2 regions of the Pseudomonas phytophila genome follow, and region 2 is predicted to be linked to the other one. Evidence: predicted binding sites of a transcription regulator. Region 2 holds the regulator's gene; the other holds the start of a gene.

Region 1 (4,680 bases), 1.2 Mb from region 2:
TGGTTCCGGAGTTGACCCGGAACACATTGCGTATGCCGGTGCACATTGCGCTTTCCTACGATGAGGAAGTTGGCTGTCTGGGCGTCCGCTCGCTGCTGGAAGTGCTGGGTTCAAAGCCGGTTAAACCGTTGCTCTGTGTGATCGGTGAGCCCACGGAGCTGAAACCGGTGCTCGGGCACAAAGGCAAAGTAGCCATGCGTTGTGATGTGCACGGCCTGGCTTGCCATTCGGCTCACGCGCCCAGTGGCGTCAACGCCATTGAGTACGCTGCGCAGTTGATCAACGAGCTGGGAAGGCTCGGGAAAGCGTTGCAGGCCGAAGAACGGCAGGACGCGCGCTTTGATCCGCCGTTCTCGACCGTGCAGGTTGGGGTAATCGGCGGTGGCGTAGCGTTAAACATTGTTCCTGAACATTGTCGCTTTGACTTTGAAGTGCGCTCGCTTCCTGTAGAAGACCCGCACCACGTCATCTCTGCATTGCACGCTTACGCACAAAATGAGTTGCTGCCTGCAATGCGGGCTGTCAGCGGGCAAAGCGACATTCGCCTTACCGAGCTGTCGAGTTACCCAGGACTGGATATCTCGATGCAAAGCCAGGCCGCAGAGTTGATCGCGGAGTTTTGCGGCTCACGATCATTCGGCACGGTGGCTTTTGGCACTGAGGGCGGATTGTTCGATCAGTCAGGAATCCCGGCCGTAGTCTGCGGCCCCGGCAGCATGGCGCAAGGGCACAAACCGGATGAATTCATCAGTATCGAGCAACTGGATGCATGTGACCGGATGCTGGGGCAGGTGTTGGCGTTTGTTCGGCACTGACCTCGTAAAAAAAGGGTGCGGTCACGGCATTGGACACCACGGATCATCCCCGTTGGCGCTTTCCACAATCTTCGGGGAACTGCGCCCAAACCCCCAGCCAGACGCTACGACGGTCAGGGTCGTTTTGCAGGCGAGGTTCTTTTCCGAGACGATGACGTTCATGTAGTACTGGTTTCCATAGATGGTCGGTGCCCAAAGCAACATCTCGCTCCGTTGTGCATTGCTGTCCACTTTCAGTTGCATGGCCTGGACTATCGTTCCACCCGTTGCGACTTCGATCACACGCGGGTGATAGCATTTATTCAAATAGCGTTGTACCCGCTCTTCAACCAGAACCCGCTCCTGCGTCAGGCAATATTCCGGGCTGGCTGTACCCTTGCTCAGCAATTCTTCTTTGGTATACGGATGCAGCGAGCAACCGCTGAGTAACAGAAGAAGGACGCCTGCTATGAGCCTTTGGTGCATCGGTGAAGCTCCTGTAATGGATGACTGAATGTTTTATATCGGCCCTTGGTGCCGATACTTCAACGTCTTTGAGCGGGCGGACTCGCCATGATGGTTTCAGCAAGCTTGCTTGTCGCGTGCGTGATATGCACTAGCGATGCACTAACGACTTACCAGTTATGCACTAGCTATGCACCAGTTTTTTTTAGTGTTCACCCGTTAGTAGTACCGCAGCACATAACTACAAATATGGAGTGCACTCGTGTAACGCTGGTAGTGCCTGCATTAGACAGGCTATTGGCGTCAAAAAATAAATTTTAAATTCTTCTCAACTAATACGAAATCACCGCCGATAGACGTAACAAGGTGTGTAAGGGCTACGACGTTCGCCCCTGCGTTATGAAACCGGGCAGGTCGACTCGTAATGGTTAGAGCATGGAGCGCTATTGCTGTTTACTCCAATGAGAATAGGTCCATGACTATAAGAAATATGAATATCGCTCCGCGTGCGTTTCTTGGCTTCGCGTTTATTGCGCTGCTGGTTATTGCGTTGGGCTTTTTCGCGCTGAACCGCATGAGCTTGATTCGCCAGGCCACGGTCGATATGGAAACCAATACCCTGCCTAGCATTTCGCTGATAGGCAATATCAACGAGTACGCGCTACGCCTGAGGATTTTTTCCCTGCGTATGCTGGTTAACCGCGAACCTGAAATGATTCAGGAAAGCGACCAACGTGTCGCTGAAATTATTACCCAATTGCAGGCTGCCAAGTCCGCTTACATTGCGCTGCCCGCAGAAGCCGATGAAAGAGCAATCTACCAACAGTTTGATGGGACACTGACTCAGTACATAAGCTTGCTGAATCAAGCAGCGCAACTGTCGCGTGACAATAAGGTTGAAGAAACTCGTGCGATGATCAACACCAGCATGAGACAAACTTCTGACTTGATGACCAAGCAACTCAAAGACCTGGTGGATATAAACAGAGCGGGGGCGGTTGCTGGCTCTAAAGTAGCCGGGCAGCAATACGATGGTGCAACGGTCGCCATTATTGCTGTGGCAGTTATTGCGTCATTGATGACAGTGTTACTCGCCTGGTTATTGACGCGCAGTATTGTGGCGCCATTGTCCAGAGCCGTGAACGCTGCTCAGGAAATTGCTGCGGGCAACCTGACCAAACATATCGAAGTGGATGGCAAGGACGAACCGGCACGTTTGCTTGAAGCGCTGGTGATCATGCAGCAGAACCTGCGTAAAACCATCGAGATGATCTCAGGATCGGCTACGCAGTTGGCATCAGCAGCCGAAGAGTTGAGCGCTGTGACCGAGGAGTCATCGCGTGGTTTGCAGCAACAGAACGACGAAATCGAACAGGCCGCGACTGCCGTGAACGAAATGACAGCGGCGGTGGAAGAGGTGGCCCGCAATGCGGTTTCCACATCTCAGGCTTCTGAGCAGTCCACTGATACCGCACGTCAGGGGCGCGATAAAGTTGTTCAGACCGTGCAGGCGATTCAGGCCATGACTCAGGACGTGCAGACCACCTCGACACTGGTCGAAGGCCTGGCGGAGCAAGGTCGGGATATTGGCAAGGTACTGGACGTTATCCGTTCGATCGCCGAGCAAACCAACCTGCTGGCACTGAACGCGGCCATCGAGGCTGCAAGGGCTGGCGAAGCAGGTCGTGGTTTTGCGGTAGTGGCTGATGAGGTAAGGGCATTGGCGCATCGCACCGCGCAATCAACACGAGAGATTGAACAAATGGTCGCCGGCATTCAAAGCGGAACCGGTAACGCAGTGCAGTCGATGGCATTAAACACCAGTCGCACGCAAACCACTCTGGACCTGGCCCGCGCTGCCGGAGAAGCGCTGGAACAGATCACTGAAGCAATTTCGCAAATCAATGAGCGCAACCTGGTGATCGCCAGCGCCTCGGAAGAGCAGGCTCAGGTGTCACGCGAGGTGGATCGAAATCTGGTGAATATCCGTGATCTGGCCACTCAATCGGCTGCGGGTGCTAATCAAACCAGCGCGGCGAGTCATGAACTATCGCGATTGGCGGTTGACCTGAACGGGATGGTGGCGCGTTTTGTGATTTGATATGAGGCTGTCCACTGTCACTGCGCTGTCGCGACGCTTAAACGAAATGTAAATTACTGAATTGGGATGCTTTTCGGCAGGAGGCAAAGGCGACTAGGCTGAGCCTCCGCGTTGTCGGGGTAGGAGCGAACTTGTTCGCGAGGCGACGCGCCTGAGTAGTCGCGTTAGCCTTCTCGCTAACAAGTTGCCTCCTACCTTCAAAGGCGACACGTCTGGACCACCGCTTTACCGAGGGTTTATCGGACGGGCGAGGGTGGACGTGCGCCGCTCGCTGATGCGCTCTACGGTCTGCATATGTTCCGTACCCCACACGCATAGCGCACCCAGCGCTGTCGCCAGGGACTGTCCGAAAGGTGTCAGGGAATACTCAACCTTTGGCGGTATTTCCTGAAAATCCATGCGCGAAACGATTTCATCGCGCTCCAGTTCCTTGAGTTGCTGGATCAATACCTTGTCGGTCACACCGCCAATCGCACGTTTCAGTTCCCCGTAGCGGTGAACATTGCGCGTCAGGTTATAGAGAATCAGTGGCTTCCATTTGCCGCCAAGCACCGCCAGCGCAGCTTCGAGCCCACATTTAAAGGTGTTGTCTGCCATGATCGGGCCGCTCCGTCCTTTGCTCAAGGATGCTGACTAAAAGGTACTTACTAAAAGGTGCATACTATTCAACTTGATAGCGCGGATCTACAGTTGTGCCTCATATTTCGAGGACATCAACATGAGCAGGCTCAACGGAAAGATCGCAGTCATCACTGGCGGCAATAGCGGCATCGGCCTCGCCAGCGCCATACGCTTTGCGGCAGAGGGGGCGCAGGTCATCATCGTCGGTCGTCGGCAAGAGCAATTGAACGCCGCATTGCAACAGATTGGGCATGACGCGATAGCGATCCAGGCTGACATTTCGAGTCTGGACGACCTGGACCGCGTTTACGCCGAGGTCAAAGCCACCAAAGGCCGGATTGACGTGCTGTTCGCAAACGCCGGGCTGGGCGATTTCCAGCCGCTCGGGGCGATCACCGAAGAATCCTTCGATCGCACTTTTGGCACTAACGTCAAAGGGACGCTGTTCACTGTGCAGAAGGCGCTGCCACTGATGAGCACAGGCGGTTCGGTCATCCTCACCGGTTCGACAACAGGGACCATGGGCACACCGGCATTCAGCGTTTACAGCGCGACCAAAGCTGCGCTACGTAATTTCGCCAGAAGCTGGGCGCTGGACCTGAAAGGTACGGGCATTCGCGTCAACGTCATTTCGCCGGGGCCGATTTCCACCCCAGGGCTCGACCTGGCCCTTGCACCCACTGGCCAGGCAGAGGCCAT
Region 2 (4,680 bases):
AAGCGAACTATTGAGAGTTACCTGCATCGGTGGTCTGCCTGGCATTGCTCTTCATTGAGCGTGTCGCCTGCAATCTGGCTTCGGTCTACGCAAGACAAGGTAAAGAATTAAATGGGCAGCATGCATCCCGTACAGGTGATCGCGGTGACCGGCGGCAAAGGTGGCGTCGGTAAGACTAACGTGTCAGTGAACCTTTCACTGGCCTTGGCCGAACTCGGCCGGCGCGTCATGTTGCTGGACGCCGACCTTGGCCTGGCGAATGTCGATGTCCTTCTGGGGCTGACGCCTAAACGCACCCTCGCCGATGTGATGGAGGGTCGTTGTGAGCTGCGCGACGTTTTGTTGCAAGGCCCGGGCGGGATCCGGATCGTGCCTGCTGCCTCCGGCACGCAGAGCATGGTTCATCTGAGCCCGGCGCAGCACGCCGGCCTGATCCAGGCATTTAGTGACATTGGCGACAATCTTGACGTGCTGGTCATCGATACGGCCGCCGGTATCGGCGAGTCGGTGGTCAGCTTTGTCCGGGCTGCTCAGGAAGTCTTGCTGGTGGTGTGCGATGAGCCCACTTCCATCACTGACGCCTACGCCCTGATAAAGTTGCTCAATCGCGATTACGGTATGAACCGTTTCCGGGTCCTGGCCAACATGGCCCAGAGTCCGCAGGAAGGGCGCAACCTGTTCGCCAAGTTGACCAAGGTGACTGACCGCTTCCTGGACGTCGCTTTGCAGTATGTCGGTGCAGTGCCTTACGACGAATGTGTGCGTAAGGCCGTCCAGAAACAACGCGCCGTATACGAAGCTTTCCCACGCTCTAAATGTTCGCTGGCATTCAAGGCCATTGCGCAGAAGGTCGATACCTGGCCGCTGCCTGCCAACCCACGTGGACATCTTGAGTTCTTCGTTGAGCGACTGGTTTACCAGACAAGTGCAGGGCCTGTTCAATGACCGCGAGCGGCTATCAGATGTACAGCAAAGCGTCCCGAAACTCGCAATATGAGTTGATCGAGCGGTATGCTCCGCTGGTCAAGCGCATTGCTTACCATTTATTGGCGCGCCTGCCTGCCAGTGTTCAGGTCGAAGACTTGATTCAGGCGGGGATGATCGGCTTGCTGGAAGTTTCCACCAAGTACGATTGCACCAAGGGTGCCAGTTTCGAGACGTATGCCGGGATTCGAATCCGGGGTGCGATGCTCGATGAAGTGCGCAAGGGAGACTGGGCTCCTCGCTCGGTTCACCGCAATACGCGCATGGTGAGTGACGCAATTCGCTCAATTGAAGCAAAAACCGGCCGTGACGCTAAAGATCACGAGGTTGCGGCCGAACTCCAATTGAGTCTCGATGATTATTACGGGATTTTGAACGATACCTTGGGCAGTCGCCTCTTCAGTTTCGACGACCTCTTGCAGGACGGCGAACATGAAGGACTGCATGAGGATGGCGCAAGCGGTTCGCTTGAGCCGTCGCGCGACCTGGAAGATGAACGTTTCCAGGCTGCGTTGGCGGATGCAATTGCCAACTTGCCGGAGCGTGAACGTCTGGTTTTGGCGCTGTACTATGACGAGGAGCTGAACCTCAAGGAAATCGGTGAGGTCCTGGGGGTCAGCGAATCTCGAGTCAGCCAGTTACACAGCCAGTGCGCAGCTCGTTTACGAGGGCGTTTGGGAGAGTGGCGAGCGCGTTGACAGGTGGTACGCAATCCCTGGTGATTGTGTGTCTCGTGTGAGCAGGCTGTGCAAAGCGTTACGTGGGACAGTGGACAAGGCTGGAGCCATACAGGCATTCGCGCCACGGACTGTTAAAAGCAATAGCTTTCATGCAGTCCGTGGATTTGCTGTGCGGTTTCCATAGTTGTTGATTTGCCAAGCCCGTCGTTTACGTGCAGCCGATGTGAGCTGTGCCGGTATTGATTGAACAGCGCGTTCAGGTGCTGAACGCGTCAAAGACTGCTTGGAGGTCGAATTGGACAAGAACATGAAAATCCTCATCGTTGATGACTTCTCAACGATGCGGCGGATCATTAAAAACCTGCTGCGTGATCTGGGCTTCACCAACACGTCCGAAGCCGATGACGGGCTTACCGCGTTGCCGATGCTGGAAAGTGGTTCCTTTGACTTTCTGGTAACGGACTGGAACATGCCTGGCATGACTGGTATCGACCTGCTGCGTAAAGTGCGTGCCGATGAGCGCCTCAAGCACCTTCCGGTGTTGATGGTGACCGCAGAAGCCAAGCGCGACCAAATCATTGAAGCGGCTCAGGCCGGCGTCAACGGTTATGTCGTCAAGCCATTCACGGCTCAGGCGCTGAAAGAAAAGATCGACAAGATCTTTGAGCGCGTAAATAGCTGATGTATGCCGCGAGGGCTTTATGGAGAACAACGAAACGTCAATGGGCGAGTTTGAATCGACCCTGAAAAAACACGCAACCGAGCTGGTGGCGAGCCTTGAAAAAGGCCGTTTCGGCGACGCCGTGCAACTGATCCATGAGCTCAACCAGGCTCGGGATCGTGGCCTGTATCAAGAAATCGGCAAGCTGACGCGCGAGTTGCACAGCGCGATCGTCAACTTCCAGATTGACCCGAACATGCCGCAAGCCGAAGAGGTGTCCCAGATCACGGATGCCACCGAGCGCCTGTCGTATGTCGTCAGGCTCACGGAAAACGCGGCCAACCGCACCATGGACCTGGTCGAAGAAAGCACCCCGCTGATGCACAGTCTGAACGACGAGGCCAAGGCCTTGAGTGCGGACTGGGGGCGTTTCATGCGCCGTGAGGTCAGCGCTGATGAGTTTCGTGAGCTGGCGCGTCGTGTCGATGGTTTCTTGACGCGCACTGAAAAGGATACCCACCAGGTTTCCTCTCACCTCAACGACATTCTGCTGGCTCAGGACTTCCAGGACCTCACCGGTCAGGTGATCAAGCGCGTCACGCAGTTGGTCACTGAAGTCGAGAGCAATCTGCTCAAATTGGTGCTCATGGCCAGTCATGTGGACCGCTTTGCGGGCATCGAACATGACGACGAATCCATCCGCGCAGAAAAAGATCCAGAAAAACATATCAAACAGGGTGAAGGTCCGCAGATTCATGCCGATAAACGGGAAGACGTTGTGTCCGGACAGGACGATGTAGACGATCTGCTATCGAGCCTGGGCTTCTAAGTCTGGTCTGTTGACGGTTAATTTTAGGGAGCACCCCAATGAGCTTCGGCGCCGATGAAGAGATCCTTCAGGATTTTCTGGTAGAGGCCGGCGAAATTCTCGAGCAGTTGTCTGAACAGTTGGTCGAGCTGGAAAGCCGACCGGATGACGCAGATCTGCTCAATGCAATTTTTCGCGGTTTTCACACTGTAAAAGGGGGCGCCGGCTTCCTCCAGCTCCATGAGCTGGTGGAGTGCTGCCACATCGCCGAGAACGTCTTCGACATCCTGCGAAAGGGTGAGCGTCGCGTAGACTCGGAACTGATGGACGTGGTCCTTGAAGCGCTGGATGCGGTCAACGCAATGTTCAGCCAAGTGCGTGAGCGCAGTGAAGTGACTCCGGCAACACCGGAATTGCTGGCTGCCCTGGCGCGTCTGGCAGAGCCTGCGTCTGCTGACGAAGCGCCCGCTGCTGAAGTCGTGGAGGAGGCACCTGTCGAAGCTGTCGCTGAAGCGGCTTCCGACGAGATCACCGATACCGAATTCGAAAACCTGCTTGATTCGCTCAATGCCGCCAAGGAGCAACCACCGGTTGTTGCCGCACCGGCTGCTACGGGCGGAGCTGCAACTGACGAAATCACCGACTCGGAATTCGAATCGCTGCTCGACCAGTTGCATGGCAAAGGTCAGTTTGCGCCTGACGCGGCACCTGCTGCCGCTCCGGTCGCTGCAGCACCGGCTGGCAAGGCTCAAAGCGGTGATATCACCGACGATGAATTCGAAGCGCTGCTTGATCAGTTGCACGGCAAAGGTTCGTTCGATGCCACCGCAGTGGTGTCTCCAGCCGCTACCGCAGTTGCGTCAGCGCCTGCTGCTGCCGGGGCTGCATCGGCTGGCAAGAACAACGAAATCACCGACAACGAATTTGAGGCCTTGCTCGATGAGCTGCACGGCAAGGGCAAGTTCGAGCCGGAAATAGCAGCAACAGCCGTCGCGACTGCTGCGCCTGCGGCCGCCGTTGCAGCACCTGCCAAAGCCGCGGCACCAGCGGCGAAGCCTGCTCCGGCTGCTGCACCAGCGCCCGCCAAGGCCGCGACGCCTGCTCCCGCGCCTGCCAAACCGGCTGCGCCACCTGCTGAAAAGCCGGTCGCTTCAGAAGCGGAAACCACCGTGCGGGTCGATACCGCGCGCCTGGACGAGATCATGAACATGGTCGGCGAACTGGTGCTGGTGCGTAACCGTCTGGTTCGCCTGGGTCTCAATAGCGGCGACGAAGCCATGTCCAAGGCGGTTTCCAACCTGGATGTGGTAACGGCCGACTTGCAGACCGCGGTGATGAAGACCCGGATGCAGCCGATCAAGAAAGTCTTCGGTCGCTTCCCGCGACTCGTTCGCGACCTGGCTCGTCAGCTCAAGAAAGAAATCAACCTTGAACTGGTGGGTGAAGAAACCGACCTGGACAAGAACCTCGTCGAGGCGCTTGCCGATCCACTGGTCCACTTGGTGCGTAACGCGGTTGACCACGGTGTGGAAACACCGGAAGAGCGC

Evidence for each region. The regulator FliA, encoded in region 2, starts transcription of late flagellar genes. The targets are predictions, from matches to a motif close to CTAAAGTTTNNNNNNNNNNNGCCGNTAA.
Region 1: K3169_RS15685 (methyl-accepting chemotaxis protein) is a predicted target of FliA. The motif match lies at 1,688-1,715, and genes of this name have one in related genera.

What each region holds. Positions count from the first base shown of each region.
Region 1 is NZ_CP081201.1:3,450,238-3,454,917, reverse strand. Features, by position in the region: gene argE (acetylornithine deacetylase) at 1-815, shown strand, start outside; gene K3169_RS15690 (hypothetical protein) at 837-1,280, opposite strand; gene K3169_RS15685 (methyl-accepting chemotaxis protein) at 1,735-3,360, shown strand; gene K3169_RS15680 (winged helix-turn-helix transcriptional regulator) at 3,586-3,957, opposite strand; gene K3169_RS15675 (SDR family NAD(P)-dependent oxidoreductase) at 4,079-4,680, shown strand, end outside.
Region 2 is NZ_CP081201.1:4,677,008-4,681,687, reverse strand. Features, by position in the region: gene fleN (flagellar synthesis regulator FleN) at 112-945, shown strand; gene fliA (RNA polymerase sigma factor FliA) at 942-1,682, shown strand; gene K3169_RS21150 (chemotaxis response regulator CheY) at 1,972-2,346, shown strand; gene K3169_RS21145 (protein phosphatase CheZ) at 2,366-3,154, shown strand; gene K3169_RS21140 (chemotaxis protein CheA) at 3,193-4,680, shown strand, end outside.